Regions from separate parts of the Paenibacillus sp. HWE-109 genome, predicted to be linked through region 3. Evidence: riboswitches for the same ligand, from Rfam matches in the RefSeq annotation. Region 3 holds a riboswitch; each other region holds the start of a gene.
The links. A riboswitch is a leader RNA that binds a small molecule or an ion and turns the genes downstream of it on or off. The one in region 3 is predicted to bind cobalamin.
Positions count from the first base shown of each region.

Region 1 (10,347 bases), 1.5 Mb from region 3:
GCACTAACGAACTCAATACCCTTTATTTAGCCAAAATGAGGTATTTGGAAAATCTAATGAATTCCCATCACGTTATCTCGAGCAAACGGTCACCATTCCGCTTACCTGTTGCTCGATAACGCCAATTGAGTTCATTAGATCGCCAAACTAGCCAATTTCTCGTCTATAAGCATCATACAGTTCATTAGAGTGGTAGGTTGATTGCACGGGGATCGGGCAGGACAATTTAACCAAATATCGAATAGATAGTCTTTGAATACTTCGAAAATACTGGAATGGACTTCAGGGTTGTTAATTGCGTTCAAGTAAATGATGAGATGAAGAGGGGGAAACCGAAATGAAGACGATCAAATGCATGATGGACCACCTGTACTGGGCGGACGGACGCATCTTGGATGCGCTAGAGAAGAGCGAGAAGAAGAACAAGGACCTTCTGAAGCTGGTTCGGCACGTCGCGGTGGCGGAACGAGTCTGGCTGTCCCGATTGCAGGGCAAGGGCAGCACGCAATATTCGTTGTGGGAGGAAGCGGAAGACCTGGTGGCGATCCGGACGATGTTCGACGATAACGCCGTGCAATATCGCGTCTATATCGAAGGGCTCGAGGAATCCGAGTTGGACGAGATGATCGACTATGCGAACCAGAGCGGAGTTCCGTTCCAAACGTCCATCCGGGACATCCTGTTGCAGGTTCTCTTACATGGGCAATATCACCGTGGACAGATCAACCGGGCACTTCGGATCGAATCGGCAGAGCCTGCCCAAGTCGATTACATCACGTTCGCAAGGCTCTAACAGGGTCTTATAATCACTGTTACTCGAAATGGGATTGGCATAGAAAAGCCAGCAAACCCTTGTGTTTACTGGCTTCTTGCACTTCGAATTTATTTGTCACCCAACATCTTCGGCGCTTTGCGCAAAGCTTACCGTGACTTGCTCTTCCTACGGTGAAAGACCAGCCAAGCGATAGCAATCGTGCCGAGGACGAGCGGAATGCCGAGGGCAAGCGTGTAACCTAAGTGAAAGAGACTCATTTTCAAAATTACCTCCTCATAAAAACACCTAATCTTAGCATGAAAAAAAGAGGAAGATATTATGTATGAATGTCTAGAAAGGTCTGGAAAACATGAGTAATCAAATCACAATTAAAGCGCTCAAATACGGGAATCACAAGCACTATGAGTGGACCTCAACTGTCTTGGAAAGAACGGACACCTACATCATTGTTTTAAGTGAATACGGGAGAAAACTGCATCACCACACGAAGCAAAAGGTATTTACGGTTAATAATTGGAGCATTGAGTTTTTTTCATTTGACTCCTGGTTTACGGTGAGTGCCGATATTATGGATGGGCTTATCCATCAGTTCTATTGCAATATTAATGAGCCGGCAAAAAGCAGTCCACATGAGGTTACCTTTGTTGATTTGGATCTGGACTATGTTCGGCGGCAGGGGGAATGGCTGGTTGTGGACGAAGACGAATTCTTGGTGAATGCAGTGAAGTTTGCATATCCAGATTCGTTAATTCAGCAAGCAAGAAATGAACTGGAGCACCTAAGGCAGCGCATTCAAGACAATAAATTTCCTTTTGACGGGACGATCGAACGCTTCATTTCTTGCATTCCTGAGCAATAAGAAGGATTACTCATTTACATAGTAAACATTCAAAAGCTACCTGTTTTCCAGGTAGCTTTTGTTTATTTGTTAGAAATCAGATTACCAAACAAATGCGCTAGTGATGATAACGAGCAAGATGAAAAGAACCAAAATTGCTGCAGAATTACTGTAGCCTACACCAGTTCCACAACCTACGCCACCTACGTATGACATTTAAATTCACCCTCTCGTAAGGAATTCGTGTGTCTTACAGAATTAATGTATGACAAATGCTCATAGATGTTTGGGCAGGGGGAAGGAATGTGCTGATGTCCCGATTGGACATCCCGCCGGAAATTTAATCTAATATTCAGGTAAGGCGACTGACAAAGGAGTAGAATAAGGTTATTCACAATTTGGACATAATAGATAGGAGTGATGGTTGTGAAAATGTTCAAAAATTTTCTGCAAGGTTTCTTTTTCGCTTTTGTCTCCATTGGTGCGCTTCCTTTTTTACTCGTCAAAAGCTTTCTTGAAAATTATTTCTAAGGGACGGATGGAGGCTGCGCTGCACAATGAAATATGAGCTCGGTCGGTGCTTGCTGAATGATCGGCTTCATGAGTCCGGCATGACCGTTCAGGAACTTGCGCAGACATTGCAAACAAAGCCAGAGAAGCTGGTTGATTTTATCGACAACAAAAGAATCATGCCGTTGAAATCGGCTATCCAAATTGCGGCAACCTTACGATGTGAGGTTACCCAGTTATATGAACTGATCTAAATCCGGATGGATAGATATAGGCAATAGCAAGAGCACTCTGATCATCAGAGCGCTCTTTTCTTGTTTTTGTATGTGAAAAAGCCGCCTATTAGAATAGGCAGCCCTTTCTGTACAGTTTGGAATTACCAAACAAATGCACTAGTGATGATAACTAATAAGATGAAAAGTACCAAAATAGCTGCTGAAGAATTATAACCGCCAGTTCCACAACTCATCCGAATCAACCTCCAAGTTTGAAATGGTTTGTGTTTCGAGATAGCTTATGACTATTTTGAAGGAATGCTTGGGCGCAGTGATGGATTGTGCTATTGTCCCGATTGCCGAAGAATTTTGGAACCATACGATGAAAATTTACGTTATTACATCTAGTCAATTTATTTTTGTATATCGGCATTGGAAAAATAAAAGACTAATTCACAAAAGATCAGCTTGGAGGCCGCGAAGGTGTTATTGACTTGGATTGTTATTGTTGCAGTAGTTGTGATTTCGGTCATTATTTTTATGAATGTGTACCCGCAGTTTGGGCGAAAACCCTCACAGGTGAAAATTCAGGAGTTAACGGGTTCGCCACAGTATATCAACGGGAAGTTCCAAAATCCTGTGCCTACGATGATGGATACGAGCCTGAAGACATCATTAAGCATTTTGCGTGATTTTTCGAAAAGCAGTCCGAATCGGCGCCCTGCGAGTCCGCCTGGTATGGATGTGCCTTCTTTCGAGATAGATAGGGAAACGAAGGTCACATGGTTTGGGCACTCGGCGTCGCTTCTAACCATTGACGGGAAAACACTGCTCTTGGACCCGATGTTCGGGCGGGCTCCTTCGCCTTTCCCTTGGTTCGGCAAAGGCAGATATAGCGGCGGATTGCCTTTTGAAATTGCTGAATTACCGGAGATTGATGCTGTTCTGCTATCCCATGATCATTATGATCATTTGGATTATGGATCGATTATGAAATTAAAGCATAAGGTGAAACATTTTCTGGTACCACTGGGTGTTGGCGGCCATTTGATTCGTTGGGGCATCAAAGCTGAATCAATTGCCGAGTATGACTGGTGGGATGAGTTGACTTTCGAAGGTCTTAAGCTGGCTTGTACACCGGCAACCCACTTCTCGGGTAGAAGCTTAACTGACCGCGGCGCTACGTTGTGGTGTTCGTGGGTAATTCAAGGCCAGAAGTCGAAAGTATTCTTCAGTGGCGACAGTGGGTATGCACCACATTTTAAAGAGATAGGTAACAAATATGGTCCGTTCGATCTGACATTAATGGAATGCGGTCAATATGATAAACGCTGGTCGGATATTCATATGATGCCGGAAGAAACCGTTCAAGCGCATCTGGATGTAAAAGGGAAGCTGCTGATTCCGATACATTGGGGAGCCTTCACGCTGGCGGTTCACGATTGGAACGATTCGGTGTCTCGAGCCGTCAGAGCAGCGTATGAGAGCGATGTTGCGATTGCAACTCCCAGAATAGGTCAAACCATACACATACAAGCGGCAGAGTATCCGCAGGCGCCGTGGTGGAGATAAGGATTCTATGCCGTTAATTAAGCAAGAATTACTGATCCATGCGCCGATTGATGTGGTCTTTGATTTAACGCGGAGCATCGATATCCATGAGGCGTCGACCTCCCAAACGAAGGAGAAAGCGATAGCAGGCAGGACGCGTGGTTTCATTGAACTCGGCGAGACAGTCACCTGGGAAGCCGTTCATTTAGGCGTCAAACAGCAGTTGACGGTTCAAATAACGGAAATGGAGAAACCAACATATTTTGTCGATGAAATGGTGCGGGGAGCGTTCCAAAGGTTCCGGCATTCCCACCACTTTTATGCGGAGGAGCAAGGAACACGTATCGTCGATACGTTCGATTATACCTCACCTTATGGCGTATTGGGGAAGCTGGCTGATTGGTTGTTCCTGGAGCGATATATGGCTAATTTCCTGAGCAAGCGCAACCAGTTTATCAAGGGCCAAGCGGAGGATTTAGCGAAGGTAACTCGTTGAGAACTGGATACTCAGACAGTCACATGGTATTATGGATTAGGTTGGGAGTTCGAAATGAATCAGGAGCGAAGAAAAATCTATGGCTGAACAAAAAAGTGAAAGAAAATTTCATTTCATGGGTGTACTGCTTGGAGTAGCCGTTGATAATCTAGGAACTTATATATCGACTGCATTATTTGGTAGTATATATTTTGCAGGACGCCCTGTGAATGAAGAAGCGATAAAAGCAATCTATTCGAATATTGGATTATTGCTTATCTTAATGATCATGGGTCTGTTTTGGTCATTTTTCGGAGGGTTCATCGCGGCAAAGGTAGCAAAACGAGCCGAATATTTCAATGCAGCTATTATCGGTGTTATCGGGGCTGCAATTGGTTTTGATTCGATGCTGACGGATCATGGGGTTCCCTTGTGGTTCGAATTGATTGGCTTTGTTGTCATTATTCCAATTTCGTTGTTAGGCGGCTATGTAGCCTTGAAAAGAAAAAAGGCACCATTAAAGTAAAAAAAGAGACTCGGAATTGATTCCGGGTCTCTTGTCTTTAAATCGCTGAGTCAGCTTGTTGTCGTAGGCATATGGGCGAGCATCGTTGCTTTCACTTTGTTGATTGTTTCTTGCAGATCCATGTTTTCAAATACATGCTCGCAGTCTTTGCGATAGGAGACTTCCTCTATGTAATGATTCATATAGTGATCGATGACGTCTGTCGAGGTATTGTGGGCGAGCAGGCGTTCCATGATGGTTTGTTTGTTCACATAGATGAATAAGCGCACCGCACGTTCTCCATAAATGTACTTGAAGCGGTTGGCGGCGTAACGATTAACAATGACATAAATCATTCCGTTTTTGCGCAGGGATTCATCGATGTCGGCTTTCTTAATACCGTAGAAATTTCCGTCAATTTCGGCGGTTTGAAAGAACTCACCAGCAATATCACTTTCAATAAAAGCGTTCCGCGTAGTGAAGTTGTAGTCCTTGCCGTTGATTTCCTTCGGTCTTGGTGTGCGGGTCGTATACGAAACAACGGACGAGAAGCCAAGTTCTTGGGCAATGCGGTGGGCAATGGTTTTGCGACCCGAACCGCTTGTACCGGTAAACACAAACACCAACCCATTGTCATGACTACTCATATCAATTCCTCCTTCATGATTGAAATGAAAGCGATATCTTGATAGTTTTATTATAGTATGAAAATTCAGAAAATTAAAGAAATACTTTTGAAAAAGAAGAGAATGTTTAGCAGTGATGTATCGTATACTAAATAGGAATAGATTGTTTCATAGAAAGGAAATTAAAGAATGCCCAAATATGCGAATGCAAGTGCGGAAGCTACGGCTTTTTTGAGTGAGCGAACAGGCAGCAGCCAGTTAGAGTGTTTCACTTATATTGATCCGGAACAAGCGGAAAACAGCTTTTTTATTGTAAAAACAAGCAATAAAGTTATTCATGTCTCTTTCGCAGAAATTAACTTTGATCCTACAAATTATCGGAGTTTACTAGAGGGTTTGTATCGTTCAATCTATGAATAAGTAAAGTACGTGACAAAGCCTATCAATAGATGATAGGATGATTCTAATTGCATATCAATGGATTTAGGTGCTGTATGTCTCCATTTGCATATAGTTTAAAAGGGAAGACCGGTGAAAAACCGGCACGGACCCGCCACTGTAATAATCAAGCCGTGCAATAACGGCAGCTCCTTGCAGCAAGTCACTGGGCATATACCTGGGAAGACGCAAGCAGTTGATTAAAGTCAGGAAACCTGCCTAAATCAACAACACAATAACCTACGAGGACTTAGGCCGTGTTAGAGAGCGGTTACTCCTGTTTCATTGACTTGTAGTAATTTACCAAGCATTTCTAACATGTCTCATGTTGGAAATGCTTTTTTTTAGCTTAATTAGGGAGAAAGGGTGATCCGAAATGGCAGGAAAATTGCTCATTATTGGCTTTGGCCCAGGGAGCTTTGAACATATTACCAAACGCGCAAGGGAAGCCATTCAAGAGAGTGAAATCATCATTGGTTATAACACCTATGTTGATTTGATTGCCGGCTTATTGTCGGAGCAGCAGGTTGTCCGGACGGGGATGACGGAAGAAGTCAGTCGTGCTCAGGAAGCTGTCAGACAAGCTAAACTAGGCAAGAAAGTAGCTGTCATCTCGAGTGGAGACGCCGGCGTATACGGGATGGCCGGGCTAGTGTATGAAGTGCTAATGGAGCAAGGGTGGAAACGTGAAGGCGGCGTAGAGGTTGAAGTCATACCGGGGATTTCGGCAGTACACTCTTCCGGTTCCCTGCTGGGAGCTCCTATTATGCATGATTCTTGTACAATTAGTTTAAGTGATCATCTGACACCATGGGAGTTAATTGCGAAGCGGGTAGAAGCCGCGGGAATGGCCGATTTCGTGATCGCGCTGTATAACCCTCGGAGTGGCAGGAGAACCAGGCAAATTGTGGAGACCCAGCGAATTTTGTTGAAATACCGTTCCCCGCTTACACCGGTTGGCATTGTGAAAAGCGCGTATCGCGATCGCCAGCATACGGTTGTGACAACTCTCGAAGACATGCTGAATCATGATATCGGCATGCTGACCACGATTATTATCGGGAATTCTGCGACCAAGTTATATGAAGGTCTCATGATTACACCCCGCGGTTATCAGCGGAAATATACCTTAAGCGCAGAAACGCAGCCTCTGAAACCTCATCAAAGATTGAAGTCGGAAGCAGAGCCGTGGGCATTGGAGCAATTGGAAGATGAAGCGGATTTCGATGAGTCCTTCGAAGCTTATGATGAAGAAGGCGAGCTTATTGAAGAAGATGAGTCTGTAGACAATGCTGAGCCAGCGCTGCTCAAGTCATCACCACAAGCGCAATCCAGCAATTCCTTGCAATTGGCGATGGAAGCATTGCAGTTGGTCTCACAAGGGAAGGATAGTCCGGCTTTGGCGTTCGACTCTAAGTTGATTGCGACACAAGCGATTTTTGAGTTTGCTGTCAGTCCTGGCATCGCGAATAAAAAAATGTCAGCTGCGCAGTTGTGCGCTCTTGGAGAGATTGTGGGAGACCGTGGGGATATTGAATATTCCCCGCATCATCAGTTGATCGTTCGCGTGCAAACCGATGATCCGAATCGAATTACTTCAGAGCTTAGCGCGCTTGGCTTGCTGTTGTCGCCCATCGGTGATGTTGCGCAAATAAAAGCATGTGATTTTTGCAATTTGGAGAAAGGCGACTCCATCCCGTATGCGGAAGCCATTCATAACCGAATCGGCAATTTGGAAGTACCCAAAGAATTGAAGATCGGTTTCAACGGCTGTGGGATGGCGTGTTATGGTGCTGTTCAGCAAGATATCGGCATTGTTTATCGCAAGGAGAAGTTCGATTTATTTCTTGGAGGTAAAACCGTCGGCAGGAATGCCCATGCTGCTCAGCCCGTAGCTGAAGGCATTGAGCCAAATGAACTGGTGGATTTGGTGACGCGAATTGTCGAGCGGTACAAGAAAGAAGGACATCCGAACGAGCGCTTTCATAAATTTTTCAAACGTGTCAAAGAGATTGAGGGATATCGCCACCAAGAAGCTGTAGGTTTCGTCATTGAAAATGCGCTTTGCGGCGATTAGGAATGGGAGGACATAAGAAATGAATGCAGTTCTATTTGTGGGGCATGGCAGCCGGGAAGAAGGCGGCAATGAAGAGGTTCGTCTGTTCGTTTCGGAAATTGCGAGCAAGATGAAAGAACAAATTGTGGAAACTTGTTTCCTGGAATTTGTACAACCTACTATCATGCAAGGAATTGATCGTTGTATAGAACTGGGTGCCACACACGTTGTTGTCATCCCGATTATTTTGTTTTCAGCCGGGCACGCCAAGATTCACATCCCTGCTGCAATCGATGAGGCCAAGGCGAAATATCCGTTGGCGAAATTTACATATGGCAGACCGATTGGTGTACATGAACAAATTCTCGACATTTTAACCTCCAGACTGGAAAATCTAGGTGTTCGCGCTGAGGATGATTTGGAAGAAACAGCTCTGCTGATTGTAGGACGTGGCAGCTCTGATGCGGATGCGAACAGCGATCTTTTCAAAATTTCCCGTTTATTCTGGGAGAAACTCAAAGTGCAGTGGGTTGAAACAGCATTCATCGGGGTAACAGCTCCGCTTATGGATGCAGGCATTGAACGCTGTCTGCGACTTGGTGCGAAGAAAGTGATTATATTACCTTACTTCTTGTTTACGGGCGTGTTGATTCAACGTATGGAACAAATGGTTCAAGGTTATCGTGTGACATATCCGGAGCAGGAATTTGAATTGGCACCTTACTTTGGATTCCATCCGCTGCTGCAAGACATTCTGATTGGCCGAGCACAAGAAGCGCTCCAAGATGAAGTGAAGATGAATTGCGACATGTGCCAATATCGTTTGGAAGCAATGAAACATATCGACCATCACCATCATCATGATCACGACGACCACCATCATCATGACCATGATCATGACCATCATAATCACGACCACCATGATCATCACCATGACCATGACCACGACCATCACGATCATGACCATGATCACCATGATCACCATGATCATAAACACGACCATGCACACACAGGAGGCACCAAATGATCATTCTCGTGCTTGCAGGTACTAGTGACGCCCGCGAACTGGCTCTGAGAATTCGCGCAGCAGGCTATGAGGTGCTGACGACGGTCGTAACGGAAAGCGCTGCGAAGAGCATGGAAACCGAAGGCTTGCCCGTTCTCACAGGCCGCTTAACCGCAGAAGACATGAACCAGTTGATACGGGATAAAGGGATTCCCCTTGTCGTTGATGCAACGCACCCGTTTGCGGAAGAAGCTTCAAAGAATGCGATGAGCGCTGCCAAACTGGCTGAAGTTCCTTATGTTCGCTTTGAACGTCAGAGCCTCTCGATCGAACAAGGCGCGTTAATTACGACCGTAGACGATTATAAGCAAGCTGCTGAGCTTGCAGCCGATAAACGAGGCAATATCATGCTCACAACCGGCAGCAAAACGTTGAAAATCTTTGCCGATAGATTGGTGGGACTGTCGGACACAAGACTGATTGCGCGTATGCTGCCACGTCAGGATAATATGGAGAAATGCGAAGAACTAGGTATTGAGCAAAAAAATATTATCGCGATGCAAGGGCCATTCTCCAAAGAACTAAACAAAGCTCTGTACGATCACTATAAAGTCACTCTGATGATAACCAAAGAGAGCGGGAAAGTCGGTGCTGTGGATGAGAAGCTTGAAGCAGCGCTGGAAATGGGCATACCAAGTATAGTCATTGGCCGGCCCGAGCTGGAATATGGAACACTATATTCCGAGTTCGAAGGGGTTATTCAATTCATAAATGATAGTATCCAGATCCACAAGGAGGCGTAATCAAGATGGATTTTCATACGGAATTTAAGCCATTAACCGTGCAACCACAGGAAATCGAGGAGAAAAGTTTTGAGATGATTACCGAGGAACTTGGTGAGCACCCTTTTACTGCGGAGCAATATCCAGTCGTTCAGCGGGTCATTCATGCATCTGCGGATTTTGAGCTCGGGCGCAGTCTCGTCTTTCACCCGCGAGCGATCGAAGCAGGAATTGCGGCTATCCGGGCAGGTAAAATCGTTGTTGCCGATGTGCAAATGGTCCAAGTCGGTATAAGCAAACCCCGTATTGAACAATTCGGTGGAGATGTCCGAGTTTACATCTCCGATAAAGATGTGATGGAGGAAGCGAAGCGATTAAATACGACGCGTGCGATTATTTCTATTCGCAAAGCGATCAAAGAAGCAGACGGCGGCATCTATGCGATTGGGAATGCACCGACAGCCTTGCTCGAATTGATTCGACTCGTTAAAGAGGGGATCGCAAAGCCAGGACTTATCGTAGGTGTGCCGGTTGGATTCGTATCCGCAGCCGAGTCCAAGGATGAGTTAG
Region 1 covers NZ_CP091881.1:4,147,697-4,158,043, reverse strand. Annotated here, with positions in the region: gene LOZ80_RS17925 (DinB family protein) at 338-793, shown strand; gene LOZ80_RS17920 (DUF402 domain-containing protein) at 1,125-1,634, shown strand; gene LOZ80_RS17915 (YjcZ family sporulation protein) at 1,716-1,829, opposite strand; gene LOZ80_RS17910 (XRE family transcriptional regulator) at 2,171-2,377, shown strand; gene LOZ80_RS17905 (YjcZ family sporulation protein) at 2,500-2,592, opposite strand; gene LOZ80_RS17900 (MBL fold metallo-hydrolase) at 2,954-3,910, shown strand; gene LOZ80_RS17895 (SRPBCC family protein) at 3,918-4,385, shown strand; gene LOZ80_RS17890 (hypothetical protein) at 4,465-4,890, shown strand; gene LOZ80_RS17885 (guanylate kinase) at 4,941-5,516, opposite strand; gene LOZ80_RS17880 (hypothetical protein) at 5,685-5,915, shown strand; cobalamin riboswitch at 5,964-6,170, shown strand; gene cobJ (precorrin-3B C(17)-methyltransferase) at 6,310-8,010, shown strand; gene LOZ80_RS17870 (sirohydrochlorin chelatase) at 8,030-9,016, shown strand; gene cobK (precorrin-6A reductase) at 9,016-9,798, shown strand; gene LOZ80_RS17860 (precorrin-8X methylmutase) at 9,804-10,347, shown strand, end outside.
Region 1: linked by a shared signal. The riboswitch ahead of cobJ (precorrin-3B C(17)-methyltransferase) and the one ahead of LOZ80_RS23945 (ABC transporter substrate-binding protein) in region 3 are both predicted to bind cobalamin.

Region 2 (10,347 bases), 3.8 Mb from region 3:
AGCTCGTTGAGAGCCTTGGTTTGCGTTCCTGGATAGCTGAAGCTCACGGCCAGGGTTTCAAATATTGCACTCATAGGGCACTCCTCCAGCGAAGCCATAATTCGAGCAGCAGCAAAAGAGTGAATCCTACGCTGCTTTCCACTTTGTATCGGAGTGGTATGGGTTTAGCTTGGTAGGGCGCCATGTGGATGTCTTCCGTGAAGCCTCTGGAGACGAGCCCATTGGACAGCGATTTATACTGCTGCATCGTTTTGATAAACATTTGGACAATTAAAGTGGCTGTATCTCTCAGGCGGTTGCGGAAGCCGTTCTGGCCGCCTCTGGCTTGCTGCGCGACATACATATCTTGGGCTGTTTCAAAAAGCATAAATAAAATCCGGTACATAATCAGCATAATTTCCAATACGAGTTTAGGCACTCGGACTTTTTTCAAAACTTGAAGCAATTCCGCAAAAGGGGTGCTGCAAATAATAAAAGTCATGCAGGACAGACAGGCGACAATGCGAGCGAACAGTTGTCCCACAAGCAGGAGTCCCGACGAAGTAATGAATAAATGCCAATTCAGAAAGGTTAGGCTTGCCACCTCATGAAGACCAGGATAGCTTGCTTGCAATGGCTGGATTTCAATGATAAGGGCAGGCACACTTCCTACAAAAAACAAGCAGGCGATGGCAATTAGCGAGATGTAAAACCTCAGCGGAATACGGGCATAAACCACGGTCCATAACGTCATCCATATAGCCAGAAGAATTTGAACGAGCGGATGAGCCATATAAGTAAACAAGAGCATGATCATGGCAAAAGCGCATTTCCACATCGGGGAAAGGTCGCGTAACGCATTGCTGTAGGCGAGTGTATCAATTCGTTTCATCATTGGGACTTGGATTTCGACGCCCTTCCTTTGAATAGTCCAAAAGCAAAACCGATGAAACCTGCGCCGATAGCCGCCTGCAGGGCGAACAGCATGCTTTCTGTCTCCGCAGGCAATTCAAAGAAAGAGGAGAACCACGGTTCATAGGAAGGTTGGATGGTCTGGATCAATTGTTCTGCGGCATCATCGGCACCGCCGAATTCACCGTTCACGAGGACGAGAGGCAGCACGGCCAAGAGTACAATAGCGATCAGCATGAGAATGTTTTTGGTGCGTGATTTCATTGTTCGGATGCTCCTTTCATTTTATGCTGCAGAATCGTCAGTTCTTTGGGGCTATAAGCTTGCAACCAATTCCAGATTAATACGGTTAAAATACCTTCACTAATAGCAAGCGGGATTTGTGTGATGGCGAAAATCCCGCCAAATTTAAAGAAAGAAGCAATGAAGCCGCCTTGTTCAGCCGGGAAGGCCAGAGCTAGTTGAATGGATGTAACCACGTAGGTAGATAAGTCAGCCAAGGCAGCTGCCAGGAAAATGGACCATTTCTGCTTGCCTGTCGTTTTCATCATGAACCTATAGATGAAGAAACCGACAACCGGGCCTGCAAGGGCCATGGAGAAAGCGTTAGCTCCGAGTGTTGTAAGCCCGCCATGCGCGAGCAATACGGCTTGGAACATCAATACAATGGAGCCCAGCACGCTCATAGGCAGCGGCCCGAACATTACAGCTCCAAGACCCGTACCTGTCGGATGGGAGCTGCTCCCCGTAACGGATGGAATCTTCAGTGCGGAGAGCACGAAAGTGAACGCTCCGGCAAGCCCGAGCATAATTTTGAGCTCGGGGTTTTCTTTGGTAATCTTAATGAGGGAACGCAGTCCGAGGAAGAAGAATGGGAGGAAAGCGACCCACCAGAAAATAGCCCAGCCCACAGGCAGGAACCCCTCCATAATGTGCATTGCATAGGCGGATTGAGGTTCATTGATAAATAGATAGAGCGCAAATCCGATCACAAGCAGCAGAAAGCTTGACATTCTTTTTGATTTGATTGACATTTTTTCGGAAATCTCCTTTTTTCATCGAATATAAATAAGTCCAAACAAAAAAGACCAATCCATGTGGACAGGTCGTGGGTACGTACGAATACACGACAAAGAAACGGCTTTGTCGAAGGACTGACGTACACCGCTCCTTTCCGCGAAGGGTTGTGGGTACATAAATGAAGGTAGGTCTCCTGGCTCTCGGATCTTCGTTTTCTTTCGGCCTTCCCTGATGACATATCAAGTGACATTGATAGAAAGAAACTCCCCGAATACAGTGGCGGGACCGCTCGGGATTTGCACCCGATTCCCTGTTACCCCTTGTTGCGAACAAGGGCACCTCATTTATTCGAACTTATGTAATTGAGATGATTATAGCACAAATTGAAAGATTCGTAGCAAGATAAGAGTCTCTGGCAGCCCCTATTTGCACAAAAAGGTAGTTTTTATCGTGAATAGAAGTCTTTGGGGGCTTTTATCTTCGGTGAAACGCGCAAAAACCCCCAAACAAGAAGCGGTAGGAGTCTCAAAGAGCTCTTATTTGTGCCGAGGGTGGCTATTTTACACGAATAGAAGTCCTTGGAGACTCTTATCAAGAGGTGGAACCAAGTATACCCTCTATCTAAATAAAACAAAAAAAGACCGCGATTTCTCGCGGTCTTTCGAACTTGCATGACGTCCCAGGAGGGATTCGAACCCCCGACCGCACGCTTAGAAGGCGTGTGCTCTATCCAGCTGAGCTACTGAGACATAAACCTCTTCTTACCTAGCGGAATGAATCCGTTTAGCGAAGCGAGAGTTAATATATCATATCATTTTATAGGAAGTCAACCCTCGATTCATAATTATTTTGCAATCACTCTGACAATCAAGTAAACTGTGACCAGCAAGACCATGATTTCTGAGGTGATGACCATAACAGAACCATCTATGAATAATTTAATTCTTTTTCCCAAAACAGAGCAGTACTACGAAGAAGAGTTGACTCGCTTTCTGCGAACTGAGCAATACACGGATGCTCTTCAACTGCTTACTTTTCTACTCCAGTTCCCAAATGTCGAAGCAAGTAAAACGGATCAATGGGAAGCATTGCGTCATTGGCTCTACACCATGTTTCCAGAAACGATGTTTCCGGGCGCGGCTCCGCCTGAAGAGGATGAGGAAGAGGAGAAGGAACTTTTAAGGCAATACATAAAAGAAAAAACAACGGATGAAGGATTTACGCTTAAATTGCTGAATCTGTTAAGAGAAGGCACATTGGAGCAGCAGGTCAGTGCGCTTGAACAGCTCGGTTTCATCGACCAAGAGGAGGTCAGCCAATCGGTTAAGGAATGGCTCAGTGAACGGCCCCGGCATCCGCACATTCAATTCAAAGCGCTGCAAGCGCTCAAGCACATGGGTGAACATGGCTTTATCGAGTTTCCCAAGAATGGGAAAAAGGTTGCCGTGGAGATTGAGGAGACGCCGCTAGGTCCCGAAGAATTTCCATTGCGGATTCGTGATATGATTCGCCGGGTAGGGGACATTAGTGAAATCAGCCAACCTGACTTCGTGTATTTTGCCAGACAAACGTGGCAGGAGTTTCTGGCCTACGCCTATGGCACATCCATCTACACGGATCTGCTTAGTGCGGAAGAAGGGGCGGTCGACGTGTGGGCATCCGCGCTGCACGCGATTCTGCAAGAGAAATTATTTGGTACGGTGAACCGTGAAGAAATACTAGATAACTATGGGATTGTGGATTCGATGACCCTGCAATGGAAGCGGGCACACCTAGTGCTGCAGGCGTTTGTGAAGCAGTTTACCCATGAACTTTCGTAGCTCCAAAAGGTCGCCTTGAAATGAAATTGTTATATGTTATAATAGAATGGTTATAATGAGCGTAACGTGAAAATATGTCATCGTACATTTTTGGAGGGGAAAGCATAAAATGAAAGCAAGTTGGGAAAAAATAGAGAAGAACGTAGGCGTTCTTGAAGTGGAAGTTGGCGCAGAGCGCGTCGCAGATGCTTTGGATAAAGCATTCAAAAAGGTATCAGCGAAAGTAAATGTTCCAGGTTTCCGTAAAGGGAAAGTACCACGTTCTATCTTTGAAGCTAAATTTGGTGTAGAAAGCTTGTACCAAGATGCTTTGGATATCATTCTGCCAGAAGTTTACGTAGAAGCGATTGAAGAAGTCAAAATCGAGCCTGTTGATCGCCCTGAAGTTGACGTTGAGCAATTCGCCAAAGGTCAAGTTCTTAAGTTCAAAGCTAAAGTAACGGTTAAACCTGAAGTTACGCTTGGCGACTACAAAGGTATCGAAGTAGAAGCAGTTAGCGCAGCGGTTACAGAAGAAGAATTGAACGAAGAGCTTACGCGTTTGCAACAACGTCACGCTGAATTGGTTGTTCTTGAAGAAGGACAAGCAGCTAACGGCGACGTGGTCGTTCTTGATTTCGAAGGATTCGTGGACGGTGAAGCATTCGAAGGCGGCAAAGCGGAGAAATACTCCCTTGAGCTTGGATCGAACTCTTTCATCCCAGGATTCGAAGAGCAGCTTGTTGGTCTTGGAAAAGGCGAAGAAAAGGAAGTTAACGTTAGCTTCCCAGAAAACTACCACTCCGAAGATCTTAAAGGTAAAGAAGCTGTATTCAAAGTGTTAATTCACGATATCAAACGCAAAAACTTGCCAGAACTTGATGATGAGTTTGCAAAAGACGTAAGCGAGTACGATACACTTGTTGAGTACAAAGAAGAATTGCAAAAACGTCTGCAAGAGCGCAAAGAAAAAGATTCAGAGGCTGCTCTGGAAACAGCTGTTGTTGAAAAAGCTGCAGCTAACGCTGATGTTGAGATTCCAGCTTCCATGGTAGAAGCAGAGCTTGATGTTATGGTGAAAGAATTCGAAAGACGTCTTCGCTCCCAAGGCATGACGCTTGAGATTTACTTCCAGTTCTCCGGTCAAAACGAGAGCGTGCTGAAAGAACAAATGAGAGAAGATGCTGACAAGCGTGTTCGCAACAATTTGGTTCTTGAAGCCATCGCAGCGGCAGAAAAAATCACAGTTTCCGACGAAGAAGTTAATGTGGAACTTGAGAAATATGCCTCTTCCTACCAAAAGACAACAGAAGAACTTCGTGAACTGTTCGCATCTAACGGCAGCCTAGAAGGTCTGAGCAATGATCTTGTTATCAGAAAAACAGTTGACTTCTTGCTTGAAAATAGCAAGCATGTTTCCGCAGCTGTATAAATAAGGTTAGTAAAGGCACGTACGTAAGCAACGTGCCTTTCTTTTACCCTATTTTACCTGCAAACTGTTCAAGAACATAAGAAATACGTACTTACATAGCAGTTCTCTGAAAAAATGACTTTGCTGCTCAAACGTGTTAAACTGTAACTGAATCCCATTTTGGAGAACATTGGCTATGGCCGCAAAAGGAGTTGGTACAATGAGTCTTATTCCTATGGTTGTTGAACAAGAGGCTCGTGGGGAACGTTCTTACGACATCTACTCGCGTCTGCTTAAGGACCGCATTATATTCATCGGGACCGCAATTGATGACGATGTGGCTAATTTGGTCATTGCCCAGCTGCTCTTTTTATCTGCACAAGACCCTGAGAAAGACATCCACTTATACATCAACTCACCAGGTGGGTCTGTAACAGCTGGAATGGGTATCTTCGATACCATGCAATTCATTAAACCTGACGTATCTACGATTTGCGTAGGTATGGCTGCAAGCATGGGTTCTTTGCTTTTAACGGCAGGTGCCAAAGGCAAGCGATACGCGCTGCCGAATGCTGAAGTTATGATTCACCAACCGCTCGGCGGTGTTAGAGGTCAAGCGACCGATATCAAGATTCACGCGGATTGGATTATCAAGACGAAACAAAAACTCAACCAGATTTATGTGGACCGTACGGGACAGCCGCTTGATAAGATCGAAAGAGACACCGACCGGGATAACTTTATGAGCGCTGATGAAGCGAAGGCATATGGGTTAATCGACGAGGTTATCACTCGAAACGACTTGAAATAAAGGAGTGATCCCATGTTTAAATTTAACGATGAAAAAGGCCAACTCAAATGTTCCTTTTGTGGAAAATCCCAGGATCAAGTTCGCAAACTTGTTGCAGGTCCGGGAGTTTACATTTGTGATGAATGTATAGAGCTTTGCACGGAGATTGTGGAAGAAGAATTAGGTCATGAAGAAGAGCTTGATCTGAAGGATGTTCCGAAACCAAAGGAAATTCGCAACATTTTGGATCAGTATGTTATCGGTCAAGAACAAGCTAAGAAATCACTGGCTGTAGCGGTTTATAATCACTACAAACGGATTAATTCCCAAAATAAACTGGAAGACGTTGAACTTCAAAAGAGTAACATCGTCCTTCTAGGGCCAACAGGTAGCGGTAAAACGTTGCTGGCGCAAACACTAGCCAAAATTCTGAACGTGCCTTTCGCGATCGCAGATGCCACTTCATTGACAGAAGCGGGATATGTAGGGGAAGACGTTGAGAACATTTTGCTCAAATTGATTCAAGCTGCTGATTATGATGTAGAGAAGGCCGAGCGCGGCATTATCTACATCGATGAGATTGATAAAGTTGCACGCAAATCCGAGAACCCTTCGATTACTCGAGATGTTTCCGGTGAAGGCGTACAGCAAGCTTTGCTGAAAATTCTTGAGGGTACAGTAGCTTCCGTTCCTCCACAAGGTGGACGCAAGCATCCGCACCAAGAATTCATTCAAATCGACACAACGAATATTCTGTTTATTTGTGGTGGGGCTTTTGACGGTCTTGAGCAAATTATCAAACGCAGAATCGGTAAAAAAGTAATCGGTTTTAGCACGGATGGTGCTAAAGTTGATTTGAAACCAGGTGAGTACCTGTCCATGGTATTGCCAGAGGATCTTCTGAGATTCGGTCTAATTCCGGAATTCGTAGGTCGTTTACCGGTTATCTCCACTCTTGAGCCGCTGGATGAAGCAGCGCTTGTGCGTATTCTTTCCGAGCCTAAGAATGCGCTTGTGAAGCAATACCAGAAGATGCTTGAAATGGATAACGTTTCGCTCGAATTCGATGCAGAGGCGCTTGACGCCATTGCCAAAGAAGCGATCAAACGGAATACGGGTGCGCGTGGACTGAGAGCGATCATTGAGAGCATTATGCTTGATGTGATGTTCGAGGTTCCTTCAAGAACGGACGTTTCCACTTGCGTGGTGTCGAAGGAAACGGTTCAAAACAAGATCACTCCTGTTTTGACGACCAAAGAGGGCGCTCCTGCGACAGGCAAGAAGAAAGAAGAAAGTGCGTAACCCATAATTTCATAAACGAACACACAGCCTCCAATCCGGTTTCCTCGAAGGAAATTGGAGCGGAGGATGTTTGGTGTCATGGGGAGAGAAACCATAATGTTCCATAGAAGAGATACGCGAGCTGTACGAGTGGGCGATCTGACCATCGGCGGCAGCAATGAAGTGATCATGCAAAGCATGTGTACAACGAAAACAGCTGATGTGAAAGCGACCGTAGCGGAAATTCTTCGTCTTGAAGAAGCCGGTTGTCAATTGGTACGAGTTACCGTCAACAACAAGGAAGCTGCTGAAGCGATTAAAGAAATTAAGAAACAGATTCATATTCCGCTCGTTTCAGATATCCATTTTGACTATCGTTTGGCGCTTGCTGCGATTGAGAATGGGATCGATAAAGTCCGTATCAACCCAGGCAATATCGGCCGTCGCGAGAAAGTGGAAGCGGTCGTTAAAGCTTGCAAAGAACGTGGGATTCCCATTCGCATTGGAGTCAATGCCGGTTCATTGGAACATCACCTGCTCGAGAAGTATGGATATCCAACGCCGGAAGCGATGGTAGAAAGTGCTTTGTTCCACATTAATATCCTGGAAGAGCTGGATTTCCATGATATTATCGTGTCCCTCAAAGCTTCTGATGTGCCGATGGCCATTGCTGCCTATTCACAAGCGGCCCAAGCCTTCAATTATCCACTCCACCTGGGGATTACAGAAGCGGGAACGCTTTTTACGGGAGCTGTGAAGAGCGCCGCAGGTATTGGTACTTTGCTGAATATGGGGATCGGGAATACACTTCGTATCTCGCTCAGCGCAGATCCAGTTGAAGAGATCAAAGTGGCTCGCGAGCTGCTCAAAACTTTCGGTTTGATTACGAATGCCGCAACGCTAGTATCCTGTCCGACCTGCGGTCGTTTGGATATTGATCTATTCTCGATTGCTAACGAGGTTGAAGAGTACATCTCCAAAATCAAGGTGCCCATCAAGGTATCTGTGTTGGGTTGTGCGGTTAACGGCCCAGGAGAAGCTCGTGAAGCCGATATCGGCATCGCAGGCGCTCGTGGTGAAGGCATGTTGTTCCGCTACGGAGAAATGATTCGTAAAGTGCCTGAAGCAGAATTACTCGCTGAGCTCAAAAAAGAAATTGATATCATTGTTGATTCATATACAAAGACAGGTGTCATTCCTGGCCGCAAACACTAATCGTTATCATAACAAGGCGATATTAGACCATCAGGGCAAGTCCTGATGGTCTTTGTGTACTTATAATAACATTATGAGAATAAGGAACTAGTGCTCAAATAGGAACCCGCAGGATACTAACCTGCGTAGGTTCCTTTTGCTTTTTTATAGACCTAAGAGCGCATATTTGTGGGCTAAGAGAAGCATAATGAATAAAACTGGAAAGCTTGCTCAAAAGTCGCAAGTTTTGCTAATGATGAAATGACTATAAGGAGAATGACCATGAATTTGCGAAATCAATATGCATCGACTCGCCTTGCTGCCCTAACAGGATTGTTGGGAATAGGCTTGCTTATACTGCCTATGCAGACAGGAGCCGAAGCTGGTTTAAAGCCTGCGCAGCCAGTTACTGAAATGAGCGCTAAGAGAGTGGCCATCGTCATTGATGATTTTGGCAATAATATGGATGGGACCAAAGAAATGATGAATCTGCCCATTCCACTGACAGTTGCGGTCATGCCATTCCTGCCTTCGAGCAAGCAAGATGCGCAATTAGCGCATGAGAAAGGTCATGAAGTTATTCTTCACCTTCCCATGGAGCCTGTGCGAGGCAAGAAGAGTTGGCTAGGTCCGGGAGCGATTACGACTGATTTGTCCAATGAAGAGATCCACAAACGGATTGTCGCGGCCATAGATGATATCCCTTATGTGATAGGCATCAACAATCATATGGGTTCCAAAGCAACGGCTGATGAGAGAGTGATGAAAATTCTCGTGGACATTTGCAAGGAGAGGAATCTCATGCTGCTGGACAGCCGTACAACACCCAAAAGTGTCATCGGCAAGTTGGCTGGTCCGCAAGGTGTGCCATTTTCAGAAAATCAATTATTCTTTGATGATCTCTATACGTACAGCCATATCAGCAAACAAATGACAAGATTTAAAAAACTGGTTCATGAGAGAGAAACCGTCATCGCCATTGGTCACGTTGGTCCGCCTGGAAAGAAAACGGCGCAGGTAATTAAAGAAGCGATCCCGGCGATTCAGAAAGAAGCAACGTTCGTAACGATTTCCCAAACGATAAAACGTCCGACTAATTAACAGATGGGTGAGTCATCCGGATATATTGTTCTACTCCTTTGGTAATCGCTTCGGCCAGCTTTGCTTGGTGATGAGAACTATTAAGCAGCTTGCGATCGGCCTTATTGGAAAGGAAGCCAAGCTCTACAATAACGGTAGGGCATTTGGTGTTCCTAATGACGAAATATTTTTTGCCGAGCACAGGTAATTCTTCCGTCCCGTAGACTCGATTGAGCGATTCCTGTAAAAGTTGAGCAAGCAAGATGCTTTCCGATCGATTCTGATAAATGACAATAGGTCCTCTTATATCCGATTTACGAGACCAATTGATATGCAAGCTTAGCATCATTTGAGGTTTAATCGTATTGGCTAAGCCGGAACGTTGAGCCAAATCTTTACGATGCCTGCTGCCATAGGACCACTTGTTGTCATCGCTTAATGCGTAATCTTTCGAGCGGTTCATGATGACGCGATAGCCTTTTTTTTGCAGGAGCTTATAAGTCTTTTGGGATATGGCGAGATTGATGTCTTTCTCCTGATATTTGCCGACCATCGTTCCGCTGTCTATGCCGCCATGTCCTACATCAAGAATGACATCTGCGCTTGGCAATAAAGGATCGTTGGTAAAAGCGTAGGCATTTGAACTCGATGTAAGTAAGCAAAGGGAAAGTAGAAGGCGTACAAAATACTTCACGAAGCCACATCCTTTTGCACGATTATTTACACTTATCCTTCTTCCCCAAGGGGGCTATCATACATCCTGCAAAAGTTTGCATGGATTGGATTAACCTTCTTTTACACGGGAATAATGGATGTTAGTGCAGGGCTGTTTTGCCAAAGCAAAACTCTAAGGAGGTAAAGGATATGAGTTTAAGTATCAT
Region 2 covers NZ_CP091881.1:371,116-381,462, forward strand. Annotated here, with positions in the region: gene LOZ80_RS01660 (energy-coupling factor ABC transporter ATP-binding protein) at 1-74, opposite strand, end outside; gene cbiQ (cobalt ECF transporter T component CbiQ) at 71-874, opposite strand; gene LOZ80_RS01670 (energy-coupling factor ABC transporter substrate-binding protein) at 871-1,155, opposite strand; gene LOZ80_RS01675 (energy-coupling factor ABC transporter permease) at 1,152-1,925, opposite strand; cobalamin riboswitch at 2,078-2,268, opposite strand; tRNA gene LOZ80_RS01680 (tRNA-Arg) at 2,587-2,660, opposite strand; gene LOZ80_RS01685 (hypothetical protein) at 2,841-3,731, shown strand; gene tig (trigger factor) at 3,841-5,142, shown strand; gene clpP (ATP-dependent Clp endopeptidase proteolytic subunit ClpP) at 5,342-5,932, shown strand; gene clpX (ATP-dependent protease ATP-binding subunit ClpX) at 5,945-7,213, shown strand; gene ispG (flavodoxin-dependent (E)-4-hydroxy-3-methylbut-2-enyl-diphosphate synthase) at 7,310-8,407, shown strand; gene LOZ80_RS01710 (divergent polysaccharide deacetylase family protein) at 8,750-9,487, shown strand; gene LOZ80_RS01715 (N-acetylmuramoyl-L-alanine amidase family protein) at 9,480-10,160, opposite strand; gene lonB (ATP-dependent protease LonB) at 10,331-10,347, shown strand, end outside.
Region 2: linked by a shared signal. The riboswitch ahead of LOZ80_RS01675 (energy-coupling factor ABC transporter permease) and the one ahead of LOZ80_RS23945 (ABC transporter substrate-binding protein) in region 3 are both predicted to bind cobalamin.

Region 3 (10,347 bases):
AGATCTATGTTGTGGAGCCCAAAGGGTCTCCTGTGCTCTCAGGCGGGGAGCCTGGTCCGCACAAGCTTGTTGGGACAAGCCCGGGGTTCGTGCCGGCTATTTTGAACACAAGCGTGTATGATCACATCGTCCAAGTTGCCGATGAGGACGCCATCCGCACGATGCGGGATCTAGCAAGCCAAGAGGGTATACTCGTCGGGCCATCCGCAGGAGCTTCGGTCTGGACGGGTTTGCAGGTTGCTCGTAAGCTAGGCGCTGGCAAACGGGTGTTGTGTATTGCGCCGGATACAGGCGAGAGATATTTAAGCATGGATATTTTTGATTAATCATGAGGGCAAGCGGACGTGAGGGCATGAGAGCATGAAGACGTGCGGGCATGAGGACATGAGGACGTGAGGACGTGAGGACGTGAGGACCGCGTGGCCTTTGTGTACGCATTGTGGATGTTCGCGAAACGCCCAAAAGGGGCTGTCCCAAAATGAGTTTTATTTCGAGGCAGCCTATTGCGTTCAATGTTGAACTGCATGGAAAAGCTACCGTTAATTTAGGTTTTTACGCATAAAAATCTAGTTTTCATGGAAAATCTCCCGTTATTTCTGATGCTTTTCCACCAAATAGCGATTTTTCCCTAAATTAGCTGGAGGTTTTCCAGTTAGATGACCGTTTAGAGCCATTAACGCTAAATTTGCAGGAGATATTCCTGTTAGTTTTGCTCCGTATCAAGACAAAATAGAGGCTGCTCTCAAGGTTTGTAAGCTTTTTGAGTCAGCCTATTTGGCATTGCCTCTTAGCACCAGCATCCGCGTGCCTTATGTAGTTGAGTACCTGCATCCCATTCCGTGTGAAGACCTGGCATCCAACATCGCGGCACCCCGTGACATGACCCCACGCAGAACGCAGATGAACTAATTGTGAACATGCGAATGATGTGCGCGCGTGGCTATTCAAAACATTTTTCTATAAATGTTGAATAAAAATTCATTATTGAGTATAATTATAAGTGTAAGAGGTTTTCAGATGAAAGGTGGATTCAGCGTGAAACTAGCGTATATCAATTCGTTCCCAGAGGGAAGTCAACTGGATAACTTTATACAGACATATACAGAGGAATGCATAAACCTAGGGTCGCAAATGTCTGTGAATTGGCAGGAACTCCACTCTCACAATGTCATTTCAGTCTATGATGAGGATACACTAGTTGGAATTGGGTACTGTTCCGAGACAGCTATTATCCATGTGCGTCCTACGTATGGTCACCGTGAAATTGAAACGATGGTCAACAAACTGCTGCAAGCCGAGCTGAAGCTCCGTTTGGTTCACAAATGATCTTATATCCCATGAAATGACGGGCTGCCTAGCGATCAGGGCGGTCTTTTTGTCGTTTGCGAATGGATATTTTGGTTATACAAAAATAATCTGGTATTTAGACAGGCTCAGTAATTGAATTGCGATGCCAATTCATTGTAAGATGAAAGGATGAACCGCAAACCCAAATTTCAGAAAGGTAGGTTTAACCATGGATACTTTGAAGCTTAAAATTCTCGAACTAATGAAAGAAGACGCCCGCCGAAGCGCGGATCTTATCGCCACAATGCTAGGAACGGCGGAGGACGAAGTGGCGCGAGCGATAAGCGAGATGGAAGCGGATAAGGTCATCGTCAAATATGCGACAGTGGTGAACTGGAGTAAAGTAGATGACGAAAAGGTTACCGCCCTAATTGAAGTGCAAATTACACCGGAACGCGGACGCGGCTTCGATGCCATCGCGGAACGGATTTACCTATATCCGGAAGTCAAATCCGTCTACTTGATGTCAGGTGCTTATGACTTGCTTGTTGAAATTGAGGGCAACTCCCTGAAGCAAGTAGCCTCTTTTGTTTCGAATAAATTGTCACCAATCGACCGTGTGCTTTCTACAAAAACAAATTTCATATTAAAAAAATACAAACAAGACGGCATTATATTCGAGGATCAGGCTGATGATCACCGTATGCTCGTTTCGCCGTAAGGAAGAGGGAACGTCATGATCAAAGATGAGACAACGATCCAGCCGAACAAGGTCAAATCCATGCAGGACTACCTGGCTCCTGCCGTACGTGAGATCAAGCCATCCGGGATTCGCAAGTTTTTTGATTTGGTAAGCAACAGCAAGGATGATATTATTTCGCTTGGTGTAGGGGAGCCTGACTTTTCAACACCGTGGCATGTGCGTGAAGCTGCCGTGTATTCCCTTGAGCGCGGCCGAACCAAATATACGCCAAACTCCGGGATTCCAGAGCTTCGTGAAGCGATTGCCGATTATTTGCACACCTCGTTCAAAGTGAAGTATGAGCCTTCCAACGAAGTGCTTGTTACAGTAGGCGGCAGCGAAGCGATTGACTTGGCACTGCGCGCTTTGGTTACGCCAGGGGACGAGATTCTTATTCCGGAGCCTTGCTACATTTCATATTCACCTATTACGAGTATTAGTGGCGGTGTTCCAGTAGGCATTGAAACTTTCGCCAAGGATCAATTCAAGCTTACGGAGAAAGCTTTGCGCGATGTTATTACGCCACGTTCCAAAATTTTAATTCTTTGTTACCCAAGCAATCCTACTGGCGGTATCATGACTTATGAAGATTGGCTCCCGATTGCTAAAGTGGTGGAAGAAAATGATTTGATCGTGATTTCGGATGAAATTTATGCCGAATTAACATATGGACAGAAGCACGTAAGTTTCGCAGCTGTACCGGGAATGAAAGATCGGACCATTCTGGTTAGCGGCTTTTCCAAAGCATTCGCAATGACAGGTTGGCGGATGGGGTACGCTTGCGGCCATTCAGAACTAATATCGGCTATGACCAAAATTCACCAATATACGGTGATGTGCGCACCAGTCATGGGCCAGGTTGCAGCACATGAGGCGCTGACCAATGGTTTGGAAGAGAAAGATCGTATGATAGAGTCCTATAACCAGCGCAGACGGTTGATTGTCAAAGGGTTTCGCGAGATTGGCTTAGAGTGCCATGAACCGCAAGGCGCGTTCTATGCCTTCCCAAGTATTGTCGCAACAGGGCTGACCTCGGATGAATTTGCGCAAAAATTGTTGTTTGAAGCAAAGGTCGCAGCGGTACCTGGAGATGTGTTTGGCTTAGGAGGCGAAGGCTTCTTGCGCTGCTCTTATGCATACAGTGTTTCTCAACTTAATGAAGCGTTAGAACGCATTGGAAAATTTTTGAGAAAATTGTAAATTGTTAAGTAATAGATATGTTCATTATGTCAGAAAACTGGTATTCTTGTAGTAGGGAGGGATGAGCATGGCTTTTATGGAATACCAACTATCAACCTATCAGAAACATATTCAAATTCGTGAACAAGATTTCGGAAAGCGTTGGTTGACTAAGCGTGCGAAGAAGCGGAATTCCCTCATCTTACTCGAAGAAGAGATTCATTCTTTACGACGTAAGCTGGAACAGTTGGTTCTCGATGGGGAAGAAATGACCTCTGAATCTGTCGTCGAATTGAGTACAATCCTAGACCAAAGAATAAATGAATATATGAACAACGGGAAGAAAAGTCGGTGAAAACCGACTTTTCTCGCGACTACAGAAGGATATAGATCACATACGGAGGTACGTTCACAACATGAAAGCGAAATGGCTATTGGTTATGATGGTTGGACTTATGGTACTGCTGGCAGGATGTGGTGGACCTAAGCCAGATGTTTCTATTTTTATTATGGGATCAAGCGGGTTCCCGAGTGAAGCAGCGGAGAAATTGGAAGTTTCGCTGAAATCCAAGGTGGGCGAGACCCCTACGGTCAAGGTTGTTAGTTCCCCTATTTTCTCTTTGGAGAAAATGATTGTAGAATTGGCTGCCGGCGGCAATGGCATCTTCATTCTTGGGGACGACCAGTTTAAATCTCTCAGTAATCAAGCAGGATTCGTGTCCTTGGATGAAACGATTAAACCGGAGGATTACCCGGATGGGGTTGTCGAAATCAAAGAAGAAGGCAAGCCGTCCGAAAAGCATTTATACGGAATTCCGCTTACAGGAAACAAGTGGATGAAAGAGCAAGGTTTTGAAGGAAAAGGGTTGGTAGCGTTCATTCCTCAGAATGCGCCAAAGCTGAATGAAGCCAAGCAAGTGCTCAAAGTGATTGCACAAAAGTAACAAGAAGTCTATAATCGACAAAGAGATTGATAGTCAAATACGCCGCCATAGGTGCTGGCAAGCTTATTCCTAAGCTTGTCTGCTTAAAAGGGAAGCCGGTTGAAGTCCGGCACGGTCCCGCCACTGTAATCCACGCAAGCGATAGGTGGAAAGTCAGGATACCTGCCCATGGAGCCTTTTTACGACATCCTTCGAGGAAAAGGATCGCGTTAAATCAGGAAGCAAACGTCAAGTTGCTGAACACCGCGATTTATCGTCCCTCTGTTCCTTCAGGAACAGGGGGCTTTTTTGTTAGGCTCAAACCGGCTAGGATCAATCGAAATCAAGCACAAAGAGAGAGGGTTAATGATAATGGAAAAGAAGTTCGTCAAAAAAGCGCTGATTCTTACAGTTGCGTTAGCAACGGCAGTCAGTTTAGCAGCCTGTGGGAAGAAAGAAGCAGAAATAACGAATCCATCGAAGCTGGGCGGCGAGGGGACTAAAGCGCCAACGGTGACAACAACACCGGCAGCAGCGAAGAAGACCGTTTATCCACTGAAGATTAAAGATGCAACAGGCAAAGAGTTTACGTTTGAGAAAGCGCCTGAGAAGATTGCATCCGTATCACCGGCAGAAACCGAGGCGCTGTTTGCTCTAGGTTTGGAAGCTAACATCGTAGGTGTCTCGGATTTTGATGATTACCCGGATGCGGCAAAAACCAAGCCCAAATTAGGCAGTATCACGAAACCTAACCAAGAAGCGCTGATTGCCTCCAATGCGAATATTGTGTTTACAGGGGTTTCGATGAAAGTAGATACGGTGGAGCAGCTTCGCGCATTAAATGTTAACATTTTCAAAGTAGAGCCTAAAACGCTGGATGATGTGATTGTGAACATTCAAACTTATGGACTGATTACAGATCACCAAGAGCAAGCGGAGAAAATTGTTGCCAAAATGAAGGCAGACCGTCAAAAGGTTGTCGACGCCGTCAAAGATGTGAAGCAAGAGAACAAGAAGAAGGTCTACATTGAATTCAGCCCGGGCTGGACTGTGGGCAGCGGAGAATTCATGGACGAGTTGATTAAGCTATCAGGCGGCATCAATGTAGCTGGAGATGGAAAAGGCTGGTATCAAATCAGCGAAGAGAAGATCATTCAGCAAAACCCGGCTGTTATTTTATTTGCTAACGGCGTTATCGATACGAAGAGCAAGAAATCACTGGACGAAATCATCCGTACGCGCAGTGGCTGGGATACGATCGAAGCCGTGAAGAACAAGCAAGTGATCGGCCTTGATCAAAATATGCTGAGCCGCCCGGGACCTCGATTGACAGACGGACTGCTTCAAATGGCTAAAGGCATTTATCCCGAACTGGTGAAATAAATGAAAAGAAAATTAGTGCTATGGGGAGGAGTAGGAGTTATACTCCTTCTTCTTTCTATTCTGGTGAGTTTATCACTGGGAACAGCGAATCTGCCTGTCTTGCAAATCGCAGGAATTCTGGGCAAGCATATCCCATGGCTTGGCGACTATATCGACGCGAACTGGCAGCAATCAGCAGAGCAAATTATTAATAAAGTGCGATTTCCTCGCGTCTTGCTCGGCATTCTGGTGGGTGCGGCGCTGTCTATCGCGGGTGCGGCTTTTCAAGGTGTTTTGCGAAATCCCTTGGCAGATCCGTATGCGCTCGGGGTATCGTCTGGGGCATCGGTTGGCGCTGCTTTCCTCATCTATTTTGGGCTGCAGATGGCGTGGTTTGGACAATGGTCGATTCCGATTGTTGCTTTCATTACCGGACTTCTTTCCTTATTTCTAGTTCTGAAGCTCGCTCAAATCGAAGGAAAGCTCAAAATGGAAACGTTGATCTTGTCAGGCGTTGTTATGCAGGCCTTCCTGGGGGCCATCGTATCGTTCATGGTTTCGATTTCCAAACAGGTGATCAATGAAATCGTTTTTTGGCTAATGGGCAGCCTGGCGATGCGCGGCTGGTCGTATATTTACATCATTACACCCTATTTGCTTATTGGCATTATTGTGCTTTTGGGCTATGCACGTTCTTTGAATTTGCTCGCTTTGGGGGAGCGGCAAGCGTCACATCTAGGCGTCAATGTCGAGCGGACCAAGTTAGTCGTACTGGTCGTGGCTACTTTCTTGACGGCAGCTGCCGTTTCGGTTGCTGGTGTTATTGGATTTGTCGGTCTCATCGTTCCGCATTTGGTCCGATTGGTTGTAGGACCTGATTATCGCTTGATTATTCCTTTATCCGCGATTGGCGGAGGGATCTACGTTCTGTGGGCGGATACGATGGCTCGCACGGTATTAAGTCCAACCGAAATTCCATTGGGTGTCATTACGGCCTTCTTGGGCGCCCCGTTTTTTGCGTATTTGCTACATAAGGATAAGAAAACGTTAAGAGGTTGATCAACATGATTAAAGTGGAGCACCTTTCGCAAAGTTTCTTGGAGCAGCAAGTGCTGGAGAAGATTACCTTCGAGGTCAAGCAAGGCGAGTTTTTTGGCATTATCGGACCCAATGGAAGCGGGAAGTCGACGCTGCTTCGACTTTTATCCGGCATAGATCCAGTGAAATCCGGGAAAGTCCAGTTGGATGGACGAGAAGCGTCAGCTTTTTCCCGCAAAGAATTGGCTAGATGGCTCGCTGTGCTGCAGCAGGATGCGCTTCCTCCGGTAGGCTTTACGGTTCGTGAAGTGGTGGAGATGGGGCGCTATCCATTTCAGAATTGGCTAGGCGAGGATTCTGCAGATGCGGAGGGTTTAATTGAAGGGATCGTGAGACGGCTGCATTTGGAGCCATTGATCGACAGGACCATCGAGCGGCTAAGCGGCGGGGAACGACAGCGTGTTGCGCTGGCCAAAGTGATGGCACAACAGCCACGGCTGCTGATGCTGGATGAACCGACCACCTTTCTGGATATTGGGTACCAAGTCCAAATGATGGATTATATTAGAGAATGGCAGAGCGAAGCGGAGTTAACGGTCGTTGCGGTTCTGCATGACTTAAACTTGGCTGCTCAGTACTGCACGCGTTTGATGGTCGTCCACAATGGGCGAATGGCTGCCATTGGAACGCCTGAAGAAATCATAACCAGCGAATTAATCAAAGCGGTGTATGGAACAGAACCGATCGTTCTGCGCCATCCTGTCAACGAAGCACCGCAAATTTTATTACAGCCAGGCAAATAAGTGAAATAACGGAGGATGACATAATGAGCGAATTGGCGTCTATTCTTAATCGTATTGAGTCTATTCATGAAGAGGCAGTGAATCAAGCGAATGATCATTTGAATCAATTAACCAAGCCGCAAGGAAGTCTGGGCAAGTTGGAAGATATCGCGCGTCAAGTTGCGGGCATTACGGGTGAAATCATGCCTGATTTGGACAAAAAAGCCGTCATCGTCATGGCTGGCGATCATGGTGTCTGCGAGGAAGGAATCAGTGCGTTCCCTGCGGAAGTGACGCCGCAAATGGTATTCAACTTTCTATCCGGAGGGGCTGCGGTTAATGTGCTGGCGAGGCATGCAGGCGCTGATGTCATCTGCGTGGATATGGGCGTTAACGCGGATTTGGAGCATCCAGAGCTTGTTTCGCGTAAAGTGCGCAAAGGCACACGCAATATGGCGCGGGAATCGGCTATGACGAAGCAAGAGGCTGTACAAGCCATTCAGGCGGGCGCTGAGCTCGTTGATGAGCTGGTAGAGAAGGGATATCGTCTCTTCGCCACCGGGGAGATGGGGATTGGCAATACAACGGCAAGCGCGGCTATTCTATGCGCGCTGACGGGTCTGGATGCCAGCATAGCCGTTGGCCGTGGAACAGGCATTGATGATGCCAAATGGCTGCACAAGCAGGCTGTGGTGAACAAGGCCTTGGCCATAAACGGGCTGGGCCAAGGCGATGTGGCAAGCGCTGATTATGCGCTTGATGTATTGACGAAAGTCGGCGGACTAGAGATCGCCGGACTGGTAGGCGTGATTCTGGGCGCAGCGAAGAATCGCTGTCCTGTCGTTGTCGACGGCTTCATCTCGTCGGCTGCAGCGCTTGTGGCGAGCCGGTTAGCACCGCTAAGCGCGTCCTATATGCTCGCCTCGCACTTATCGCAGGAGCAGGGACATACGAAGATGCTCGAAGCGGTTGGCCTCTCGGCGATGCTGCAGATGGATATGCGCCTGGGCGAGGGGACAGGCGCTGTGCTTGTGTTCAACGTGATCGATGCCGCAGGCAAGATCATGAAGGAGATGGCGACATTCGATAGCGCAGGCGTGTCACGGGGGTAAGTGAAAGGAAGGAGGCGAAGGCGCCATGGCGGTTCTGGTAACAGGCGGCGCGCGAAGCGGCAAGAGTTCGTTCGCTGAGAAGCTTGCTATGCATGACAGCAAGCAGGGGATATATATCGCGACCTCCTACATCTATGATGAGGAAATGAGGGAGCGGGTCGATCTGCACAAGCAGCAAAGGCTTGATTCCGGTTATCCATGGGATACGCGTGAGGAGCCGTATGACTTGCAGGAACTGCTGCAGCAGCTTCATACGAACGGCGCAAGCGGGGAAGCTGCGGTGCTGGTGGATTGTTTGACGCTGTGGCTGACCAATTGGCTGCTTAGATATGAGTCGGAATCCAATGCGGCAGCGCTGGCGATGGCACGGATCGACGATCTGGCAGAAGCCGTTGCTTCCTACAGAGGCCCGCTTATCCTCGTCACGAATGAAGTCGGAGACGGCATCGTGCCGGAGTATCCGCTAGGTCGCAGCTTTCGAGACTTGGCAGGGCGGATGAATCAGCGGTTAGCCCAAGTATGTGATGAGGTGTTCCTGGTCACGGCAGGGATTCCGATTGAGATCAAAAGCAGCGCTTACCGACTGGAAGAACGCAAGTCGTCGCTAAGTATGGAACGATGATTACGATGTGGATGTATTCCTGGCAGGAGATCGTTATCATGACGGCTGCGGCCATAGTCATAGATTGGATTCTCGGAGATCCGAACTGGCCGACCCATCCGGTTATTCATATCGGACGCTGGATTCGCGGCATGGAAAAGATGCTGCGCAGAGAAAGCGATTCGCCTGGATGGTTGCGGGCCAAAGGCATTATGCTTACGCTGTCAACTCTCATTGTAAGTTTCGGCAGTGTGATGGTGCTGATTCTGGCTGCTCGTTCGATTCATGAATGGCTTGGATACGCCGTTTGTACCTGGCTTATTTCTACAACGATTGCTATCAAAGGCTTAAAGGATGCGGCCTATCTGGTCTATCGTCCGCTGCGCAAGGGCGAACTCACCGATGCTCGCAAGTACACTGGCTACATCGTAGGCCGGGATACAGGCGAGCTCGGTGAGGAAGAACTGACGCGTGCGGTCGTTGAGACCGTGGCCGAGAACATTGTCGACGCGGTGATCTCGCCCTTGTTTTACGCGCTGCTCGGCGGGGCGCCGCTCGCGATGCTGTACCGGGCAGCGAATACGATGGATTCGATGGTCGGCTACCGAAATGACAGATACCGTCATTTCGGCTGGGCGTCGGCCCGCTGGGACGACGTCATGAACTGGATTCCGGCCCGGCTGACCGGCCTCCTGCTGATCCTCGTTGCCCTGCTTCAGCCGGGCCTCTCGGCGAAGCGCTCGGCGGCTGCGGTCCGCCGCTTCGCGCACTTGCATCCCAGCCCGAACAGCGGAATTCCAGAGTCGGCGGTAGCCGGGGCACTCGGAATTGAGCTTGGCGGGCTGAACGTCTACGGCGGCGCGGCAAGCGAGCGAGCCCGCCTGGGCTGGCCGCTGCGTCCGCGGACGCAGCAGGATATTGTCTACGCCGTCCGAATGTTGTACGGCGTCAGCTACGTAGTGATGGGAGGATTGCTATGCGTAATGCTCGTGTGGTTGTTCTAGATTGGCTGCGGGCCTGTCTGGCGGCCTTTCAGTTTCTTACCCGTTTGCCGATTCCTGTGCAAATTGATTATACGGAACGGGTCTTTCGGCGCAGCGTCGTATTCTATCCGCTCGCCGGATGCGTAATCGGCTTGCTTTTATTGCTGGCTGGCAAAGGGTTGGGTCTCATCCTGCCTCCGATGCCTGCGGCTGTGCTGCTACTGGGGCTGTGGATCGTCTTAACGGGGGGACTTCATCTCGATGGTTTGATGGATACGGCAGACGGAATTCTGAGTCATCGGCCGCGCGAGATGATGCTTGAGATTATGAAAGACAGC
Region 3 covers NZ_CP091881.1:5,622,313-5,632,659, reverse strand. Annotated here, with positions in the region: gene cysK (cysteine synthase A) at 1-326, shown strand, start outside; gene LOZ80_RS23970 (hypothetical protein) at 1,036-1,326, shown strand; gene LOZ80_RS23965 (Lrp/AsnC family transcriptional regulator) at 1,517-2,008, shown strand; gene LOZ80_RS23960 (aminotransferase class I/II-fold pyridoxal phosphate-dependent enzyme) at 2,024-3,229, shown strand; gene LOZ80_RS23955 (aspartyl-phosphate phosphatase Spo0E family protein) at 3,297-3,563, shown strand; gene LOZ80_RS23950 (hypothetical protein) at 3,625-4,152, shown strand; cobalamin riboswitch at 4,185-4,336, shown strand; gene LOZ80_RS23945 (ABC transporter substrate-binding protein) at 4,504-5,514, shown strand; gene LOZ80_RS23940 (FecCD family ABC transporter permease) at 5,515-6,552, shown strand; gene LOZ80_RS23935 (ABC transporter ATP-binding protein) at 6,558-7,334, shown strand; gene cobT (nicotinate-nucleotide--dimethylbenzimidazole phosphoribosyltransferase) at 7,358-8,425, shown strand; gene cobU (bifunctional adenosylcobinamide kinase/adenosylcobinamide-phosphate guanylyltransferase) at 8,451-9,047, shown strand; gene cbiB (adenosylcobinamide-phosphate synthase CbiB) at 9,053-10,030, shown strand; gene cobS (adenosylcobinamide-GDP ribazoletransferase) at 10,003-10,347, shown strand, end outside.